DNA from 2 places in the Sulfitobacter sp. BSw21498 genome. Region 2 is predicted to be linked to the other one. Evidence: riboswitches for the same ligand, from Rfam matches in the RefSeq annotation. Region 2 holds a riboswitch; the other holds the start of a gene.

Region 1 (10,909 bases), 1.1 Mb from region 2:
CCCCGGAAACACAGCATCCTGCGCCAGCGACGAGATCACCTTGAGGTCTTCGACGTCCAACGCGCCGAGGTTCAGCGGGGCTTCGCGCCCGTCTTCGAAACGTGCATCTTCGGTCATTCTTTGATCCGTTCAATATTTGCGCCCACGCCGCGCAGTTTTGCCACCACATGTTCGTACCCGCGATCCAGATGATAAACGCGGCTGACGCGTGTTTCACCTTCGGCGGCCATACCGGCAAGGATCAACGAGATCGACGCCCGCAAATCGGTCGCCATCACCGGCGCACCTTTCAACTTTTTGACGCCATGAACAGTCGCGGTGCCACCATGGACTTCAATATTTGCCCCCATGCGGATCAGCTCCGGCGCGTGCATAAAGCGGTTCTCAAAGATTTTCTCTTCCAGCACCGAAGTGCCGTCCGCCGTACAGAGCAGCGCCATCATCTGCGCCTGCAGGTCGGTTGGAAAGCCCGGGAAAGGTTCGGTCGTCACATCAACTGCGCTGATTACACCATTGCGCCGCGCGACCTTGAGTCCCTTGTCGGTCTCGGTCACATCGATCCCTGCGGCATCCAGCTTTTCACAAAAGGCCGATAGCAGGTTGATGCGCCCGCCAAGCAGTTCGACTTCGCCGCCGCACATCGCGGGGGCAAGCATATAGGTGCCCAGTTCGATCCGGTCGGTCACAACCCGGTGGGTGGCACCATGCAGACGGTCCACGCCCTGAATCTCGATCCGGCTGGTGCCGTCGCCGTCAATCTGTGCGCCCATAGCGCGCAGGCAGTCGGCAAGGTCCACGATCTCGGGCTCGCGGGCGGCGTTGTTGATCACCGTCGTCCCCTTGGCCAACGTCGCAGCCATCATGATGTTTTCTGTGGCCCCGACAGAGGCAAACGGAAAGTCGATAACCGCACCTTTCAAGGCCCCGCCTTGCGCCTTGGCATGCAGATACCCGTCGCGCAGGTCGATTTCAGCGCCCATCAGCGCAAGACCATCAGTGTGAATGTCCATCGGACGCGCACCGATCGCGCACCCCCCGGGCAATGACACCTGCGCGTGCCCTTCGCGGGCCAACAGCGGGCCAAGCACAAGGTTCGACGCCCGCATCTTGCGCACGATGTCATATTCGGCGCGTGTGTTGATCTCTCCGTGGCATGACATCGCCAGAACCTGACCGTCCTGCATCGACGTCACCTCTGCGCCCAGGGACCGCAGCAATTCGGTCATCGTGCGAATATCGGACAGGCGCGGCGCGTTGGTCAGCGTCAGCGGCTCTTCGGACAGAAGGGTCGCGGGCATCAACGTCAGACAGGCGTTCTTGGCCCCCGCAATCGGAATTTGTCCGGACAGCTCACCGCCGCCTTTGACCACAATAGAATCCATCCTTCAGCCTTCCTTGCTTTGGCCGGTCGGGCCGTTATCTGTCTGCGTGCTATCATTCTGCGCGTCGTCGCTTTGGGTTTTGTCGTTGCGCGCACGCGCTTGTGCCTTGCGTCGGCCCATATTGGCTTTCAGCGCGGCCTTTAGCCTGTCTTCCCGCAATTCATTGGGTTTTGGCGGCTTTTGAGGGGCGGTATCCTTTGACATGTCGATTGTCTAGCGTAGCGAACCGATATGGTCCAGATTACGCTTGCACCATATTGCGAATGGGGCTAATCACCCGCCCACAGTGCTGGAGTAGCTCAGTGGTAGAGCGCGTCATTGGTAATGACGAGGTCGGGAGTTCAATCCTCCCCTTCAGCACCAGATCCCCCTGAATGATCATATCTTATTGCCTTTGCCTCTGCTCAGCTTTCGCAGCTGAGTTGCCCATCTGATCGGCGTTCCGCTGACCGGCTACTGATCCATGCCGTGCACACTCTCGCGAATCGCCGCTGGAATAAAAAAACCCCGACCACTTGCGCAGACGGGGTCTCAATTTCCACGTTATGCGGATTAACCGCGGTATGTCAGACCGGCAAACAAGCGGCCTTGGTCGCGGTGACGGCCACCGTGGACAGACCCTGCAACCGATGCGACACCGGCGATCAACGACGCAGCAGCCAGAACGAAGGCTGCCAGAATGGCCGCGTTACGGGCCGCCTGAGCTGCATCGATTGCAGCTTCTTTCGCCGCTTCAGCAGCTTGCTCGGCTTCGGCCTTGGCTGCGGCGATTGCCTCTTCGGCCTTCTGGCGCGCTTCCTGCGCTTCGGTCACGACCGTATCGACACGTTTCTTCGCCTGTGCTTGTGTCAGATCGGTACGTGCAGCGACGGCACCGGCAAGATAGGTCCGATCCTCTTCGCTCACTTCACCCGTGCGGTAGACATTTGCCATGATGCTGGCTGTCTGCTGTGCCAGCTCTTCTGGATCAGCGGTGGTCGGGTTAACCTGATTTGGACGCAAAAGCTGGTTCGACAGATAGTCGGTCGGATCATTCTTTGCCTCGTCCGGAATCGCCGCACCAGCAGCATCAGCCAGACCGGCTGCAGCACCGCCCACGGCAGAGCCCGCAGCTTCCACAACAGTACCGGCTGCTTTGCCTGCACCAGCAGCAACATTGCCTGCGGTGTTGGCGGCAAATGTAAAGGCAGTGGACAGCATAACGGCAGTGATAACCGACCCGAGGCCCCAAACAACCAGACCATTGATGCCGTCACGTGCAGTCACTTCGTCTTCCGTCGCGCTTTCAACACGGCGGCGCATACGGCCAGCGATATAGCCCCCTGCTAGGTAAGACGCGATCAGCGTGATCACCAGCCACAGCGCCGTCAGCACCAGTTCAAGTGTGGAAGAATTGTCTGTCCCGTCCAGCGTGATCGACGACAGGCCAAGCGCCGCGCCAAAGCTGGTCAGCAACAGGCCAATGGCCACAGCGACAACGGTACCTGCGAAAATTGCAGGCCAGTCGACATATGATCCGTCGGGTGTTTTGTCAGTAAGTGTCGTATTCATGTAATTGCCTCCCCGGCATTGAATTACGCTAGGCCGATGAGCGAAAGAACCGCCATGACAACAACCACAAGACCTACGAGATAAATGATACCGCCCATTAGAAATAATCCTCTGTTAGCGCCCGCGCGACATACGCAGGCTTCAGAGGGGGAACGTCATGGAACCGGCAAAGTTCCGCCAGTTGCTCAAATATTCGACGTGTCCCATGACACAGGGGGAATACCCGCCTAGGGGTCACCCTGCCATTTGCCGTCAAAGATCATTTCGCCCACGGGGAGCCGCTTGCTCCAGCCCTTCACCTCAAGCTCGGGCGTTTGATACATCTCGTCGACGTGCCCCAGACACAGGTAGCCGACGATCTCTATGCGGTCGGGGATACCCAGCAAGCTGCGCAAATCCGCATCGTGGAACACGCTGACCCACCCCATGCCGATGCCTTCGGCGCGCGCGGCAAGCCAAAGGTTCTGGATCGCGCAGACGGTGCTATAAAGGTCCATACTTTGATTGTGGGTGCGGCCCAGTACCACCTTGCCGCCGCGGCTGCGATCACAGGTCACGCATATATTGACGGGAGCCTTGCGTATGCCTTCGAGCTTGAGCGACCGGTAGGTCGTCTGCCGATCCCCCTCGAACATCTGGGCGGCTTCCTCGTTTGCGGTGTTGAAGGCCTGCCAGACCTGATCGCGCGCCTGCTGGTCGCGGATCACGATGAAATTCCACGGTTGTGACAGGCCGACCGAGGGCGCGTGGTGCGCGGCGGTCAAAATTCGGTGCAGGACATCGTCTGCAACGGGATCGGGCAAGAACTGATCGCGCACATCACGGCGGGTAAAGATTGCCTTGTACACGGCGTCGCGTTCAGCATCTGAGAAAGGCGCGGCGGGTGCCAGCGCGGACGATATCGGCATTGTTCATTCCCCAACAATACATTTCTTCGCCTATCCCGCTGTCCACGCGGGGCAAGCTGTACTGTCTGGCCGGTCTTCTGACTTAGGGTCGTCTGGTCTGCACGCCTTCCCGGATATCTCCAGTGGCCTAGGCGCAAACCATCCCCATTACAGCGTTGGGCACGTGCAGGACTTTCACCCGCTTCCCGATTCTTCCGCCACGCGGACACCAGACCGTCCTATTGGGCCACGGCTATCCGCCCGGAACAAGCCCTATCGCGGGATCAACTGCGTTTGGTCGCGAAAATCTTTCTCATGACGGCGTCAAACTCGTTCCATGAAATGACCGCCTTATTGCCGGCATAGCCGTGATAATAGGACCGCCCGCTAGCAGTGGGAAACCCGGCCCAGATACGCGCAAGGTTTTCCATAAAGCGGTGGCGGCTGATCTCGCCCTTCTTGAAGGACACGAACCCTGCATCAGCCAAGAGAATATCCGCCAGCCCGTCCTGCAGCTTTGGCGTAAAGCGGTCGTTTTTGCTGAGCCCTGCCTGACGCACAAGGCTGCGCAAGGTGGCAGGTATGAACTGATACCGCCCAATGGCGTGTTGCTGTCCGGGTGTGCGGTCGATCCAGCGATAGATTTCGCCGATGGTCATCTGTGTCGGGCGCTGCGGCGGCAGGCGCTTGGCCCCGTACTGCACGGCGTCGTACCCTTTGGGGCCGGCCTCGGCCCAAGCAATGAGGCTTTTGAGGTCAGCCGCAGTGCTGACACCGCTGAACGCCTGAAAGGAACGGCTGCGGCTGCTGATGGTGGGGGTACGAGCCTGCGCTTTGGGCTGGACCTTGTGGCGCAGTTTGATCTGCCCCTGTCCCGCGGATTGCATGGCGTTAAACGAAATATCGCTTTGCATGGCCGACCGGGCCCCCGAGAGGCTGAAACTATCAGCGCTGGCAGCGGTGGCGGCCATCAGTGCGGCCGTGGCAAGAATTGGCAGTGTGTGTGTAACTTTCATGTCATCCCCCATGATGAAAAATTGTCATGGACCTATCGTGACCGCTGACGGCTGCGCTTTCATTTGCGCAAGCAGGTGGGTCGGGGGCATCGACGGATAGGGGGCGGTATCTTTTGGGATAGAGGGCTATCCCGCCGTGCGGTTGCCCCCTTCGTTCAGACGGGATTTGGCGGCGCGACACGTCAGACCGCCCGCCGCGAACGTCTGGCACCCAAACAGGGGATTCGCGGTAAATCGGGGTAAAAACGTATACCCCATGACCCCCTTCCGAGCCGTCAAGCCTGCTTTCAGAACCTAAGCCATGATATTCACTTGCTTAATCCGACCCGCAACGGTGGCTGTTTTGTCGGAGTTGCGCTATGTTCGGTCGCATATACTTTAGAATGGAGTGCATCTCATGACGGATGAAACGTCGCCGGGTATCCCGACACCCGACGGGGCCGCTGCCGTAATCGATACCGATTACGAGATTGGCCAAGACAACAAAGAAGGCAGCGTCGGGCCCTTCGGCTTTGACATTCACAACCCGGTCTTTGCGATCTCGGGCGTGTTCATCATCGCCTTTGTTTTCTACACGCTCGCCTTGCCCGAACACTCGGGCGCATTGTTCACCTGGCTGTTTTCGTCAGTGACAAAGGGCTTTGACTGGTTCTTTATCTCTGCCGGCAACGTGTTTGTAATTTTCTGCCTGATGCTGATTGTCACGCCTTTGGGTCGTGTGCGTCTTGGCGGTGCGGATGCGATCCCCGACTATACCTACCTTGGGTGGTTCTCGATGCTATTCGCAGCGGGCATGGGCATCGGTCTGATGTTCTATGGTGTCTCCGAACCGCTGTCGCATTTCTCAAGCTCTATGGGCGGCACCGCTTTGGGCGAAGATGGGCTGCGCAGCGATTGGGCACCTTTGGGTGGAGCGGCAGGCGATCAGGTCGAAGCGACACGTCTGGGCATGGCGGCAACGATCTATCACTGGGGTCTGCATCCTTGGGCGATCTATGCCGTCGTGGGTCTGGCGCTGGCGTTGTTCAGCTATAACAAGGGTCTTCCCCTGACCATCCGCTCTGCGTTTTACCCGATCTTGGGCGAACGTGTTTGGGGCTGGCCGGGTCACCTGATCGACATCCTTGCGGTATTTGCCACGCTCTTTGGCTTGGCGACTTCGCTGGGTCTCGGTGCCACGCAAGCCAACGCGGGTCTGAACGAGCTCTTTGGCCTGCCAGTCGGCCCGACGGCTCAGGTTCTGTTGATTACCGGTATCACCGCGATTGCGACAGTATCTGTGCTGCGCGGCTTGGACGGCGGCGTCAAAATCCTGTCCGAGATCAACATGGGTCTGGCGTTCCTGCTGCTGGTGTTCGTGCTTCTGGTGGGGCCGACATGGGCGATCCTGTCGACCTTTGGGTCATCCCTGGTGGCATATGCCGAATACCTGCCTGCCCTGTCCAACCCCGTTGGCCGTGAAGACGTGAACTTTATGCAAGGCTGGACATCGTTCTACTGGGCATGGTGGATCAGCTGGTCGCCTTTCGTGGGTATGTTTATCGCCCGCGTAAGCCGTGGCCGTTCCGTGCGTGAATTCCTCACCTGCGTCTTGCTAATCCCAAGCGTGGTCTGCGTTTTGTGGATGAGCGTCTTTGGTGGCATAGCGATCGACCAAGTGGTCAGCGACGGCTACACCGCCGCGCAAGATGCAGAGCTGCCGCGCCAGTTGTTCGCGATGCTTGATGCGCTGCCCCTCGCCGGGATCACATCGCTGATCGGCATTGTGCTGGTCATCGTGTTCTTTGTGACCTCGTCGGACTCCGGCTCGCTGGTGATCGACACGATCACGGCAGGCGGCAAAGTCGATGCGCCCGTGCCACAGCGCGTGTTCTGGTGCATCTTCGAAGGTGCGGTCGCGATCGTGCTGCTGCTTTCGGCAGGCGGGCTCAAATCCTTGCAGTCGATGGTTATCTCGACCGGTTTGCCGTTCACCGTGGTTCTGCTGTTCTTGTGCTATGCCATCATTCGTGGCCTGCTCGACGAGATGAAGTCGCAGTAACACCTGAACCTGATGCGTTCATTATCTGAGCGCCGACAAGATCAATACCCCCCGTGGCCCTGCGCTGCGGGGGGTATTTTTATGCCCCGCCTCGGGGCAATATCACTGGCACTCCTCCACCCTCTATATTCCGACTAAAACTGTCGGATTGACATACCCTATTATTTCCATCAGGTTTAGCGCAACGTCTAGCCACCCCGCGCACGATCACGGGGACGCCCGACACATTTGATGTGAGGAGTCCCATGATGATCCCAATTTCCAAAACGCATAGTGCCGTGATCCGACAGGTCTGCGCCAGCGGACCGCCTGATCTTGCGTGCCGCGTGCCGCACTCCCTATTCACGCCAACCGATAGAGCAGCCCTATGACCTTTCACGCCCCCCCAAAGACCCAGACCCCGATGAACGCGCTTCCGACCTATTCCGCCCGCGACCTGACCGAAGGCGGAGATCTGGCGCAAATCGTGCTGGATACCCAGACCTACACGTTGCGAATCACGCGTGCTGGCAAGTTGATCCTGACCAAATGAGGGATGCACATCAGCACCCCGGCGGTGCGCCGGTAGGATTTATCACAGAGCTAAACAGCCTTCAGGCTGCGTCGGTTATATACTTGCGGATGTGGTGTGACGGGCCTGATGCGCAGGAAAAAGTCGGCAGCGATCTGGCCAGCGTTCTGGGTCACACCAGCGGGTCCAAGGCGCTTGCCACGTTTGAACAGCTCTGCTCACTTTGTGCGCGGTTCGGTCGCCGTCCTTTGATGCGCCACTCTGTGACGTGCAAATGTCTTGGCGCTGATGAATCCTGCTTTGCGAATTTCATCTCCACAGCCACCGAGGGCCAGCGCGAAGATGCAATGCTGATCGCAACCCTGCTGGTACGCGCAGATATGGCCCCGTTGGTGGCATCGCTTGCGGCTGATTTTGGCCTCGCGCTCAAGCGAATGCACCTGAGTGCGCCACGCGACATCGCCCGGATAGAGGCAGCACCAACGCTGCATTGATCAACGCAGGCCTGGGCCTTTCGCCGCAAAACGTGCAGGGCGGCAACCCTTCGAAAATTTCATAAGGCAACTGAACATTAATACTTGATTGTTTTTATCGGCTTTAGTACCCCGCCCTAGAACAGGTAGCCAATCGTCGTGACCAGCCCCCTAAAAGCAGCCCGAATGGGCAATGACGAGGGCGATATGACACAGACGAAAACACCCCACAGCTTGCGGGGCCACACGGCCAGCCGCAGCATCGGCATGATGACCGCCGCCGCAATCAGTGCGGCCTCTCCAGCAGCGCTTTATGCGCAATCCGGCGACGAGCCGCTCCTGCTCCCTGGGATCGAAGTTGAAACCTCTGAACCACAGGCCGCCAAGCCCAAGCCGCAACCCGCCAAGAAACGCGCGGCCGCGCCAGCGCCACGCGTGACACCTGCACCTGCCCCCGCGCCTGTCGTAGCCCAAGCCCCCGTGGTCGCAGCCCCCGCCGCACCTGCCGCGCCGGTTGCCGGCGAGAACGGCCTGTCGCCTTTCGCCAATCCCGAAGCCGGATATCAGGCGGTTCGGTCGGGCAACTCGCTGCTGACGCAGCCGCTGGTGGACACGCCGCGCACTGTTACCGCCGTGACGCAAGACGTGCTGCGCGACAAGAATGCGACGTCGGTCCGCGAACTTGCCCGCACCACACCCGGCATCACACTGGGCACAGGCGAAGGCGGCAACGCATTCGGCGACGTTCTATTCATCCGTGGCTTCCGGTCCTCTAACGACGTCTTCATCGACGGCGTGCGGGACTCCGGCGTTGCCGTGCGCGAAACCTTTATGGCCGAACAGGTCGAGATCACCAAAGGGCCGTCCGGCTCCATCGGTGGGCGTTCCACCACAGGCGGCGCGGTCAATCTGGTGACCAAAAAGGCGCAAGATACGGACTTCGTCAAAACCACCACAACCCTTGGCACCGCCGATCTGGCACGGCAGGAAGTGGACTGGAACAAGGTCTGGAACGACCGTTTCAAGACCCGCATCGGTGCCGTCGCCCAAGTCAGCGACGTTGCAGGCCGCGATGGTAGCAAAGACGACCGTCTGGGTCTGTCGGTTGCCGCTGAATACGAAGCGACCGACCGTTTGACACTGGATTTCGAAGCCTACCAGCTGCAGATGAAGCAGATGCCCGACTGGGGCGTTCCATGGGATGGCACCAACAACGTGCCCTTCACCGAAGCCGGTGCGGGTCGTCCGACGCTGGATCGCGACACCTTCTACGGCAACCCCGACCGCGACTTCCACGATGCGACACAAAGCGTTGCCACCTTTGGCGCGACATTTGAAATCGCGCCGGGCATGACCTTTACCAACCGCAGCCGACTAAGCCGGACAGAAAACGACTATATCGTGTCTGCTCCTGAGCGTCCCAACACTTCGGATGCCGATCCGCAGAACTGGACCCTGACCGCCTCCCCCAAGAGCCGGTATCAGGTGAACGAAGTGGCCTCCAACACCAGCGAGCTGTCTTTTGGCTTTAACACCGGATCGGCACGCCACGACATGATCGCGGGCTTCGCGCTGTCGCGTGAAGAGATCAGCCAGCGTGGCTATGTCGGATTGTCCTCCGAAGTCGGTGGCGGCACCGCAGAAGACCGTCTGGCAGGGTGCACTGTCTCGATCTACAACCCCGACACCAGCGGCTGTTCCACAGCGACACCGGTACGCAGCGCGGATGCGACGCTGACCGATGTCACGACGCGGTCGCTGTACCTGAATGACACGATCACGTTTAACCCGCAGTGGCAGCTGAACCTTGGTGCCCGTCTGGATGATTACAGCGTCAGCCGGACCACCACCCAAGCCGGTGCTGAAACGCTGTCGCGCGATGACACCTTGTTCAACTGGAACGCGGGTGTTGTCTGGAAGCCACGTGAGAACGGGTCGGTCTACCTGTCCTATGCCACCTCATCCAACCCTGTCGGGGACGAACTGGATGCCGGGGGCGGTAGCTACAACGGGATCGATTCCTCGAACCTTCTGCTTGAGCCCGAAGAAAACACCGCGATCGAACTGGGCACCAAATGGCAGTTCGGCAACCTGACCGCCACCGCAGCGCTGTTCCAGACCACCAAGGACAACGCCCGTGAAAGCTCCGGCGGTCGCGGCGCGCCTGTTGTGACCACGGCGACCGGTGAATACCGCGTCCGCGGGATCGAACTGGGCTTTGGCGGCAACATCACCGAAAAGCTGAGCCTCTTTGGCGGTGCGACCCTGATGGACAGCGAAGTGCTGAAAAGCAGCAACCCCGACAACGTTGGCGAAGAGTTCGCGAATATCGCACACGAGCAGTTCAACGTACTGGCCCGTTACGACGTCAACGACCAGTGGAGCTTTGGCGGTCAAGCCACATGGCGCGGCAGTGTTCAGGGCGGCACATTCGCGGCCACCAACGGCAACGAGCTGCCCAGCCACTGGCGCTTTGATCTGATGGCGGACTACCACATCACGGATGATGCCTCGGTCAATTTCCGCATCGATAACGTGCTGGACGAAACCTACTATGACGCGCTGTACCGCTCCGGCACGCCGTTCGTCTATGTGGCGCCGGGTCGCTCTGCGTCGATCTCTGTCAGCATGAAGTTCTAAGCTACACACCACTGGCTGGCGGCGCAGACCCGCGCCGCCAGCTGATCCCCTCGAAAGGATACACCATGTTGCTCTGCGTCGAAAATATCCTGTCACCGCAGGAAGTTGCCCATATCAGATCTGTCATTGATACGGCCCAATGGGATGATGGTCGCAACACCGCCGGCGCGCAGTCGGCGCAAACCAAACGCAACCAGCAAATTCCGCTCGACAGCCCCGTTCTGCCCGACCTGCAGACATTGGTGCTGCAACGGTTGATGGGCCACCCGACGTGGGTTTCCGCGGCCCTCCCGCTGCATGTGCTGCCCCCGATGTTCAACCGCTACGAAGAGGCGGAGACCTTTGGCGTGCATGTCGACAATGCCATCCGCGTGAACCCGCAAACCGGCCAGCGCCTGCGCACGGATC
Region 2 (10,909 bases):
GCTGGTGGAAAAAGGCACGATGGCAGGCCAGACGGTGCAAAAGCTGACGGATGTCCCCGCCGAAGTGCCCTATTTCTCGATCGCGATTGTGCATGGACAGGGGCGCCGCCCATGACCGGTTGGGTCCGCGTCGTTGGCCTTGGCCCCGGTGACGAGGCGCTGGTAACACCCGAGGTGCGTGCCACCGTGGACGAAGCGACCGATATCGTCGGCTATATCCCGTATGTGCGCCGGATCACGCCGCGGGACGGGCTGACCCAGCATGAAAGCGACAACCGTGTAGAGCTGGACCGCGCCGCCCATGCGCTTGAGATGGCGGCAGCGGGGCACCGTGTGGTGGTGGTCTCTTCGGGCGATCCGGGGGTGTTTGCCATGGCCTCTGCCCTGTTCGAGGCGCTGGAGAAAGGTCCGAAGGACTGGCTGGCGACCGACATTCGCATCCTGCCCGGCATCACCGCGATGCTGGCGGCGGCGGCACGACTTGGGGCACCGCTCGGGCATGATTTCTGCGCGATCAACCTGTCAGATAACCTGAAGCCTTGGTCGCTGATCGAAAAGCGGTTGCGGCTGGCAGGCGAAGCGGGCTTTGCCATGGCGTTCTACAACCCGCGCTCGGCCTCGCGTCCGCATCAGTTCGCCACTGCCCTAGAGATTTTGCGCGAGGCCTGCGGGCCAGAGACCTTGATCTCTTTCGCGCGAAACGTGAGCCATCCCGACGAGACCTTGCGCACCGTCACGCTGGCCGAAGCGACGCCAGAGATGGCCGATATGCGCACGGTTGTGATCGTGGGCAACGCCGATACCCGCCGCGTCGGGACACATATTTACACGCCACGGTCTGCCGAATGATCGAGCCACGCCAAGATATCGTCGAGCTGCGCAAAGCTCGTGCGGGCTGGCACTGCGGGGCGCTGGATCATCAGCACGCGCAGCCCCAGTTCGCGCGCGGCGATGAGCTTGGCCTCTGCCCCCGTGCCGCCGGCGTTCTTGGCGATGATCAGCTCGGTCCCGTGGTCGCGCAGCAGGGCGATGTCTCCGGCCACGTCGAACGGCCCTCGGGCGAGAGTTACGGTCGTGTGTGGCAGGGGCAGCGGCGCGTCGGGCTGGTCCACCAGCCGCAGCAGATAGTGGTGTTGGGGATGGTCGGCAAAGACGGGCAACGCCTGCTTGCCGATGGCCAAAAAGACCCGCGTCGGGGTCTGCGGCAAGGATGCGGCGGCGGCTTCGATATCGGGCAGATGGGTCCAGGTGTCGGCGGCGGTCTCGCGCCACGGGGCACGCTCAAACGCGGCCAGCGGGATACCGGCCTGCGTGCAGGCGGCATGGGCGTTGCGGCTCATCTGTGCGGCGAAAGGATGGGTCGCGTCGATTATGCGGGTGATGTTATCTTGCGCGATGAAATCGAGCAATCCGGTCACGCCACCAAAGCCACCAACGCGGGTGGGCAACGGCTGCACCACGGGGGCCGCCGTGCGTCCGGCATAGCTGAACAGCGCATCATCGCCACGTTGGGCCAGAGCGCGCGCGAGGCTGGATGCCTCTGTCGTGCCGCCAAGAATGAGGGTGCGCGTCATGGGTGATCCTGTTGCTGCGTGGGTGACCCTGATTGGTCTGGGCGAAGATGGCCTTGGGGCGTTGACGGATGCAAGCCGAAAGGCGCTGGCCGAGGCGGAGCTGATCTTTGGCGGGCCGCGGCATCTCAGCTTATGCGACGCAGGCGCGCGGGGGCGTGAATGGCCGCTGCCGTTCAGCGTGGAACCGGTGCTAGAGCATCGCGGGAGCGCTGTTGTCGTGCTGGCCTCGGGCGATCCGTTCTGGCACGGCGTGGGCGGTACGCTGGCGCAGGTGCTGGACCCGTCGGAATGGCGCTGCTTTCCCGCGCCGTCCTGCATGACGCTCGCCGCCGCGCGGCTTGGTTGGCGGTTGGAGGAGGTCACGACCATGGGCCTGCACGCTGCCCCGTTCGAGGTGTTGCTGCCCCATCTGGCCGAAGGCGCGCGGTTGATCTGCACGCTGCGCGACGGTGCTGCCCCTGCGGCGCTGGCTGAGTATTTAACAGAGCAGGGTTTGGGCGCGTCCCGCCTGACGGTGATGGAAGCGCTTGGCGGTCCGCGCGAAGTTCTGCGCGAGGCCGATGCCGCGACGTTTGACTTGGGCGGCATCGCCGCCCCTGTGGTGGTGGCGATCGCGGTGTCGGGTGGCGCAGGATTAAGCCACGCACCGGGTCGGCCCGAGGGGCTTTTTGCCCACGACAGCCAGATTACCAAATCGCCGATGCGCGCGCTGACACTGGCCGCCCTTGCGCCACGTGCGCGAGAGCTGTTGTGGGATGTGGGGGCGGGGTCCGGCTCTGTCTCTGTTGAATGGTGTCTCGCCGCTCCTGCTGCGCAGTCTATCGCCATAGAGCCGCGCGAAAGCCGGTGCGAAAATATCATCGAGAACAACCGCCGGTTTGGTCTGGCGGACCGGATGCGCTGCGTGCATGGCACGGCCCCCTATGCGCTGGCCGATCTGCCCCTGCCCGCTGCTGTCTTTCTGGGAGGCGGCGCGACCGAGGATGTGTTGCAGGCGATCTGGGACAGGATCACGCCGGGCACGCGGCTGGTGGCCAATGCCGTCGCCCTTGAGACGCAAGCCTTGCTCATCCGCTGGCACGGGATGCACGGCGGGCAATTGCTGCGGATCGATCTGGCGCAGGCCGCGCCCTTGGGGACGATGCAGGGCTGGCAGCCAAGCCGCCCGCAACTGCAATGGAGCGTGACCCGATGATCGTTGCAGGCATAGGGATGCGGGCAAACGCGACCGAGGCGGATGTACACGCTGCACTGGCGCTGACGCGGCGCACGCCGGACACGCTGGCGACGCTGGCGATCAAGGTGACACCGGCGCTGCGACGCTTTGCCGACAGTATGGGGTTACCGCTGATAGAACTGTCGGAAGCCGATATTGCGGATATCCCGACATGTACCGTTTCGCCGCGCATTCAGGCGCGGTTCGGGACAGGATCACTTGCCGAGGCCGCCGCATTGCGCGTCGCCGGTCGCGGTGCCAAATTGACGACCTTGCGTGTGACCAGCCCCAATGGCATGGCCACCGCAGCTATCGCGGAAGGAATTGCCCCATGACTGTTCACTTTATCGGCGCGGGCCCTGGTGCCCCTGATCTGCTGACCCTGCGGGGGCGCGACCTGATCGCGGCCTGTCCTGTCTGCCTTTATGCCGGATCACTGGTCCCGTCAGAACTGTTGGCGTACTGCCCAGCCGACGCGAAAATTGTGAACACGGCGTCGCTGTCGTTGGATGATATCATGGCAGAGATCAAAACCGCCGATGATGCCGGTCACGACGTTGCGCGGTTGCATTCGGGCGATCTGTCGGTGTGGTCTGCCATGGGCGAACAGCTGCGCCGGTTGCGCGACTTGGATATCAATTACGACATCACCCCCGGCGTGCCTGCCTTTGCCGCTGCTGCCGCCGCGTTGGGCACTGAATTGACGCTGCCCGGTGTCGCACAATCACTGGTGTTGACGCGCACCTCGGGGCGGGCGTCGGCCATGCCCGAAGGCGAAACGCTTGAGAATTTCGCAGCCACGGGCGCGACGCTGGCGATCCACCTGTCGGTACATGTGCTGGACGATGTGGTCGCGCGGCTGTCCCCCCACTACGGAGAGGACTGCCCTGTCGCCATCGTCTGGCGCGCAAGCTGGCCAGACCAAAAGGTGGTGCGGGCAACTTTGGGCACCGTGATCGACGCCACCGACGGCGAACGCGGGCGCACGGCGCTGATCCTTGTGGGCCGCGCCTTGACGGCAGAGGAGTTCCGCGAAAGCTGTCTGTATGCCGGCGATTATGACCGCCGTTTCCGCCCCGTGGGCACAGAGCCACGCTTTCCCGAGGGCACAGAATGATAGAGACAACGCAACTGCCAAAGGGCCTGATGATTTCGGCTCCGGCGTCGGGCACGGGCAAGACCACGTTGATGCTGGGCCTGCTAAATGCGCTCAGCCGTCGCGGTGTTGACGTGCGCCCGTTCAAAAGCGGGCCGGATTATATCGACCCCGGCTTCCACCGTGCGGCGTGCGGGCGGTCGTCGTATAATATCGACAGCTGGGCCATGGGCTCGGGCGTGCTGTGCAACCTGATCGGCACCGCGCATGGCGGAGATCTGGCGTTGATCGAAGGGTCGATGGGGCTGTTCGATGGTGTGGCGCAACCGGGGGAGACCTCTAACGGGGCGAGCGCGGATATCTCTGCCATGACGGGATGGCCGGTGGTCTTGCTGCTGGATGTATCGGGTCAGGCGCAATCGGCTGCGGCCACCGCGCTTGGGTTCAAGACGATGCGGCCTGATGTGCATGTCGCGGGTGTGGTGCTGAACAAGGTCGCCAGCCCCCGCCACGAGGCGCTGCTGCGCTTGGGGATGGAGCAGGTCGGCATCCCTGTTCTGGGCGCGCTGCCCCGTCAGGGATCGGTCGCGCTGCCGGAACGCCACCTCGGCCTCGTGCAGGCCGAAGAACAGCCAGAGCTGATGAAGCTGCTCGATGCCGCGGGCGATTTTATTGCCGAGCATATCGACCTTGATCTGATCGTTTCTGTCGCCGAGGGGCGCAGTATTCCCGACGGGCCAGACGTGTTGCCCCCGCCCCCCGGTCAACGGATCGCCTTGGCCCGGGATGCCGCGTTCTCGTTTATCTATCCGCATCTTCTGGATCACTGGAAGGCTGCGGGCGCGCAGGTTCTGCCGTTCTCGCCGCTGGCTGACGAAGCGCCTGATGACAGCGCCGACATCTGCTGGCTGCCCGGCGGCTACCCTGAATTGCACGCGGGTCGTCTTGCCGCTGCCGCGCAGTTCCGCGACGGCTTGCAACAGTTTGCCACGACGCGTCCCGTGCATGGGGAATGCGGGGGGTATATGGCGATGGGGGCCGGATTGGTCGACAAGGAAGGCGTGCGGCATCAAATGGCAGGGCTTCTGGGCCTGGAAACCAGCTATGAAAAACGCAAGATGCATTTGGGCTACCGGCTGGCCACCCTGAACGAACCCGGCCCCGGATATGACGCAGGTGCACGGTTGCGCGGTCATGAGTTCCACTATTCCACCATCCTGTCGCAGCCCGATACACCGCTGGCGCGAGTGGTCGATGCCAATGGTGCCGAAGTGCCTGAAACCGGATCGCGGCGCGGCCATGCCACGGGTACGTTCTTTCACCTGATCGCGGGGGCATCATGACGGGTTTTGTGTCTTTCGTTTCCTCTGGTCCCGGTGACCCCGAGCTGCTGACCGTCAAGGCGGTGAAGCGGTTGCAAGAGGCCGAAGTCGTGCTGTTCGACGATCTGTCGGCGGGTCCGATCCTTGAACATGTCTCGGTCGAGGCGGATTTGATCGGGGTTGGCAAACGCGCGGGCCGCCAGTCGCCGAAACAGGATCATGTCAGCCGCCTGCTGGTCGAACATGCGCTGACCGGCGCGCGGGTTGTGCGGCTCAAAAGCGGCGACGCGGGCGTGTTTGGACGGCTTGAGGAAGAGCTCACCGCGCTGAAAGAGGCCGGTGTCAGCTTTGAAATCATCCCCGGTGTGACGGCGGCGTCTTCTGCGGCGGCGGCGGCGATGATCCCGCTGACACGGCGGCTGACCGCGCGGCGGGTGCAGTTCATCACCGGCCACGGGGAATCGGGGGCTTTGCCGGACGATCTGAACATGGCGGCGCTGGCCGACCCCACAGCAACCACGGTCGTCTATATGGGCCGCCGCACCTTTGCCGGTTTCGCCGCGCGGTTGATCGAGGCTGGTCTGCCCGGATCGACCCCTGCCCTGCTGGCCGAGGCGGTATCGACCCCCGATCAAAAGCTGAGCCGGCACACTGTTGAAAGCCTTGCCAATCTGCCGCTGGATCCCGCAACGTCAGCGCCTGCTCTCATCCTATACGGACCGCTGAGCGAATAGACCGCTTGACAAAACCGGCCTGAAAATGACCACCTAATCTGGACGGTTCCCCGTGCGCTTTTGGGCAAACGGGGTGAAAAGGGAATACGGTGCGGTGCCAACGCAAAGGTGCCTAATCCGGAACTGCCCCCGCACCTGTAAGTGAAGAGCAACCCGCATTGCCACTGGGCCAATCAGCCTGGGAAGGCGCGGCGCGCATGGACGCACAAAGTCAGGAGACCTGCCGTCAAGGGGATGATCCCCGATCCAACTGGCTGCCTTTCGGGGCGGCTTTCACATCATGCCGTCGGGGAAGACGGCAAGGAGACCTGAACATGCATATCGAACCCGAAGTCGTGACCGGCGCAAAGCTGGTCCTGTCCTATGGCACCGCTGCCGGTGCTGCGGCGTATACCGCGAAAACCGCGATGGACTCTGTCCGTGAAAAAGGCGTCGTGCCTTTTGCCGGCGGGGCCATCGTTGCCACCGCGTTGACCTTTGTCTTTTTTCAACTCTTCCCGCATTTCCCCGTGGGCGTGAGCGAAGTGCACCTGATCCTTGGATCGACCCTGTTTTTGCTGTTCGGCGTGGCCCCTGCTGCTGCCGGTCTGGCGCTAGGTCTGCTGGCGCAGGGCATGTTCTTTGCCCCCATCGATCTGCCGCAATACACAATGAACGTCACCACGCTGCTGGTGCCGCTGTTCATGGTATCGGCGCTGGCCAAACGGATCATCGCGCCCAACACCGCCTATGTTGACCTGACCTATGTCCAAGCGCTGAAGCTGTCGACAGCGTTTCAGGCGGGCGTTGTGGGCTGGGTTGCGTTCTGGGCGATCTATGGTCAGGGTTTTGCCGCGAGCAACATCGCCGCTGTCGTCAGCTTTGGCGGGGCTTATATGATGGTCATCCTGATCGAGCCGCTGGTCGATCTGGCCGTGCTCGCCGCAGCCAAGACCCTGCGTGATGTTGCAGGCAGCGCAGTGTTCACCAAGCGTCTGACCCAATCCGCCGCTGAATAACCCAAGACCAGACGCGGCCCCTTCCCTTCGGGTCGCGTCACACTTCCGGAGCCATAAGATGTTTACGCTTTCACTGATCGGCATCGGGTCCGGCAACCCCAAACACCTTACCTTGCAGGCCATCGACGCGCTGAATGCCTGTGACGTGATCTTGATCCCGTCCAAGGGCGCGGGCAAGGATGATCTGGCCGGTCTACGCCACGAGATTTGCGCGCAGGTGCTGCACGCGGGCGGGCCGGATATTCATGAATTCACGCTGCCAAAACGCGACGCGGACAACCCCGACTATCAGGCCGGCGTGCACGATTGGCACGATGCCATTGCGCAGGTCTGGCTGGCCGAAATGCAGCGCGCACTGCCCCAAGGCGGGCGCGTGGGTTTTCTGGTGTGGGGCGATCCGTCGTTGTATGACAGCACGCTGCGCATTGCAGAGCGTCTGCAAAAGGTGGTGCCGCTTAGCGTCGATGTTGTGCCCGGCATCACATCGCTGCAGGTATTGACGGCGGGCCATGCGATCGCGCTGAACACCATCGGCAACCCCGTCATGATCACCACCGGACGGCAGCTGCGCGATCACGGCTGGCCCGAGGGCGTCGATACCATCGCCGTCATGCTTGACGGGACCTGCGCGTTCGAGGTGCTGCCACAGGACGGCGGTTTCCACATCTGGTGGACCGCTTATGCCGGGATGCCCAATGAGCGGCGCATCGCGGGGCCGCTGGATCAGGTCCGCGACCGGATCATAGCGACACGCGCAGAGGCCCGCGCGGCGCATGGGTGGATCATGGATATCTACCTGCTGCGCCGCTAGAGGCTTTGGCTAAAGCTCTTCGAGCCGCTGCAAGATCGGGCAATCGGGGCGATCGTCGCCGGCGCATTCATGCACCAGATGCGTCAACGTATGACGAATATCCTGCAAGTCCGCGATCTTGCTTTCGATCTGCGCCAGATGTTGCTGTGCGATGGCACGGACATCCGCGCTCGCGCGGTCCTGATTGTCCCAAAGCGCCAGCAGGTCGCGACAGTTTTCTATCGTAAACCCCAAGGTGCGTGCGCGCGCCAGAAAGGTCAGCTTATGCACGTCACTGTCACAAAAGCTGCGATAGCCGTTGGTGTCCCGCGCTGGCGTGATCAGCCCGATGTCTTCGTAATAGCGAATGGTCTTGGCAGGCAGGCCCGCGCGTTTCGACACGTCACCGATGTTCATAGACATTTCCTTTGCTTTCATTAGGCCGTTGCAGCCGCGGCGACCCACCGCAGGCGCAGCGCGTTAAACAGGACAAACACGCTTGAGAGTGCCATCGCAGCAGCGGCAAGCACCGGCGACAACAGCACACCGAACAGCGGATACAGAATGCCTGCAGCGACAGGGATCAGCAGCACGTTATATCCAAAGGCCCAGAACAGGTTCTGACGGATATTGCGCATTGTGTGCTGGCTGATGTGCAGCGCGTTGACCACACCTTGCAGATCGCCCGACATCAACACCACGTCGGCTGCTTCAATCGCGACATCGGTGCCGGTGCCAATGGCAATGCCCACGTCGACACCGGCCAGCGCGGGCGCGTCATTGATGCCATCCCCGACAAAGGCGACCTTGTGCCCTGCCTCTTGCAGCTTCTGAAGCGCTGCGACTTTGCCTTCGGGCAGGACTTCGGCGACCACAGTGTCGATCCCCAATGTGCGCGCGATTGCCTGTGCCGTTGCCTTGTTGTCACCGGTGATCATGGCGATTTTCAGCCCCGCGTCGTGCAACGCCTTGAGCGCTTTGGGTGTTGTCTCTTTGATCGGGTCGGCAACACCGATCATCGCAACCAGTTCCCCGTCAACAGCGGCGAACAGCGGCGTCTTGCCGTCGGCACCCCATGCCGCCGACCGCCCCTCTGCTGCCGCAAGAGAGACCCCTTCGAGGGTCATAAACCTGTCCGCCCCGACCAGCACGCTATGGCCTTCGACCTCGGCGCGAACGCCGTGGCCCGTCTGGGACGTAAAGGATGTGACCTGCGCCAGCGACAGCCCCTCTGCCTCGGCATGGCGGATGATCGCTGTGGCGATTGGGTGCTCTGACTTGGCCTCGACAGAGGCGACAAGACGCAAGGCATCGGACCGGGTCCAACCGTTGAAGACGTCCAGATCGGTCACCTCCGGGCGTCCGGCGGTCAGCGTCCCTGTCTTGTCGAGCGCGATGGTATCCACCTCTGCCAAGGTCTGCAGCGCATCCCCCTTGCGAAACAGCACGCCCAGCTCGGCACCTCGTCCCGTGCCGACCATGATAGAGGTCGGCGTTGCCAGCCCCATCGCACAAGGGCAGGCAATAATCAGCACGGCAACACTGGCCACCAGCGCGAACCCCAACGATGGCTGCGGCCCGACGGCCAGCCAGATAAGGAAAGTCGCTGCCGCAATCGCCATGACCGCGGGGACGAACCACATGGTGATGCGGTTGACCATATCCTGAACGGGCAGCTTCGCGCCTTGGGCATCTTCGACCATGCGAACGATTTGCGACAAGGTCGTATCCGCACCCACATGGGTCGCGCGGTAGACCAAAGCGCCAGTGCCGTTTACCGTTCCGCCGACAACGTTTGTATCCGCTTCTTTTTCCACCGGTATAGGTTCGCCAGTGATCATGCTTTCGTCCACAAACGACGTGCCGCTGGTGACGGTCCCGTCCACCGCAATCTTTTCACCCGGACGCACATGGATCAGATCCCCGACGACAATCTCGTCAATCTCTATCCCGGCCACCTGCCCGTCACGCTCTACCCGCGCGGTTTTAGGGCGCAGACCGATCAGTTTTCGAATGGCTTGGCCTGTCTGGCCCTTGGCGCGTGCTTCAAGCGTGCGCCCCAGCAGGATCAACGTGACAATCATCGCTGCGGCCTCGAAATAGACAGCCTGTGCACCAGCGGGCAGCACCTGCGGCGCAAACAACGCGACGGTCGAAAAGCCCCAAGCCGCTGTGGCACCCAGAACGACCAGCGAATTCATGTCAGGCGTGCGTTTTAACAGCGCCGGAACACCGGTGACAAAGAAGCGCCGCCCGGGCCACGCCAGCACGATGGTGGTCAGAACGAACTGGATCGACCAGCTGAGCTGCTGGCCAAGTGTGGTCATCACCCAATGATGAAACGCGGGGATCATATGCCCGCCCATTTCCAGCACAAACACCGGCAAGGTCAGCGCTGCGGCCAAAAGCGTCATGCGTTTCAGATGCGCGGCTTCTTCCATCTTGCGGTCGGGCGGTGACGTCATCGAGGCGTCTTTGACGGGGGTGGCAGGGTAGCCGGCGACTTGCGCCGCCTGCACAATTGCGGTGTCCGCGTCCGCGGTCAAAATGTGCACCACGGCTTCTTCGCGGGCCAGATTGACAGAGACGTCGACAACGCCGGGCACCGCAGCCAAGGCGCGTTCGACCCGGCCGACGCAGGACGCGCAGGACATGTTTTCGATGGCATAGCGCCGTGTTTGCACGGTGGCAGGGTACCCCGCGGTGTCCAGTGCAGCAACAACAGCCTTGGGGTCAAACCCCGATGTCACCTGCAATGCTGCCGTTTCAGAGGCAAGGTTAACGCGCGCGTCCTGCACACCATCGACACGGCCTAGCGCCGCCTCGACCCGCCCCACGCAAGAGGCGCAATTCATGCCGCTTATCTCAAAATTGATCGCAACTACATCGCCCATTCTCTGTCTCCTCAGGGTGTCTTGCCCCTCAGATAGGGATTCCAGTCAATGGAAGGTCAAGCTGTGAAGTCAAATTTAATTCATCTTGTCCACAATAAGCGGTTTTTCCGCGGGGCATTTAACGATTTCGAAATGGATAGGCCCGATCTTCACTGCAAAGCGACATACGGAGGGTGCGTATCGACGGATGACAACAAAAACATTGGTTATCAAAGGCAAAGGCGGGTTGGGGAACCGCATACTGTCTGCAGTTTCGGGCTTGGTTTACGCTGACTTATCGGGGCG

The links. A riboswitch is a leader RNA that binds a small molecule or an ion and turns the genes downstream of it on or off. The one in region 2 is predicted to bind cobalamin.
Region 1: another riboswitch for cobalamin. It lies ahead of bluB (5,6-dimethylbenzimidazole synthase); the one in region 2 lies ahead of E5180_RS14245 (energy-coupling factor ABC transporter permease).

Annotation. Positions count from the first base shown of each region.
Region 1 is NZ_CP040753.1:1,898,245-1,909,153, forward strand. It holds gene E5180_RS09210 (DUF2948 family protein) at 1-117, opposite strand, end outside; gene murA (UDP-N-acetylglucosamine 1-carboxyvinyltransferase) at 114-1,382, opposite strand; gene E5180_RS09220 (hypothetical protein) at 1,386-1,586, opposite strand; tRNA gene E5180_RS09225 (tRNA-Thr) at 1,671-1,745, shown strand; gene E5180_RS09230 (hypothetical protein) at 1,935-2,933, opposite strand; gene bluB (5,6-dimethylbenzimidazole synthase) at 3,161-3,841, opposite strand; cobalamin riboswitch at 3,892-4,069, opposite strand; gene E5180_RS09240 (hypothetical protein) at 4,105-4,836, opposite strand; gene E5180_RS09245 (BCCT family transporter) at 5,234-6,877, shown strand; gene hemP (hemin uptake protein HemP) at 7,245-7,409, shown strand; gene E5180_RS09255 (hypothetical protein) at 7,406-7,882, shown strand; gene E5180_RS09260 (TonB-dependent receptor) at 8,069-10,501, shown strand; gene E5180_RS09265 (Fe2+-dependent dioxygenase) at 10,567-10,909, shown strand, end outside.
Region 2 is NZ_CP040753.1:2,955,732-2,966,640, reverse strand. It holds gene E5180_RS14285 (precorrin-2 C(20)-methyltransferase) at 1-115, shown strand, start outside; gene cobJ (precorrin-3B C(17)-methyltransferase) at 112-849, shown strand; gene E5180_RS14275 (cobalt-precorrin-6A reductase) at 825-1,574, opposite strand; gene cbiE (precorrin-6y C5,15-methyltransferase (decarboxylating) subunit CbiE) at 1,573-2,769, shown strand; gene E5180_RS14265 (cobalamin biosynthesis protein) at 2,766-3,125, shown strand; gene cobM (precorrin-4 C(11)-methyltransferase) at 3,122-3,907, shown strand; gene E5180_RS14255 (cobyrinate a,c-diamide synthase) at 3,904-5,229, shown strand; gene cobA (uroporphyrinogen-III C-methyltransferase) at 5,226-5,942, shown strand; cobalamin riboswitch at 5,969-6,184, shown strand; gene E5180_RS14245 (energy-coupling factor ABC transporter permease) at 6,257-6,940, shown strand; gene cobF (precorrin-6A synthase (deacetylating)) at 6,999-7,751, shown strand; gene cueR (Cu(I)-responsive transcriptional regulator) at 7,761-8,147, opposite strand; gene E5180_RS14230 (heavy metal translocating P-type ATPase) at 8,168-10,624, opposite strand; gene E5180_RS14225 (NodZ family protein) at 10,812-10,909, shown strand, end outside.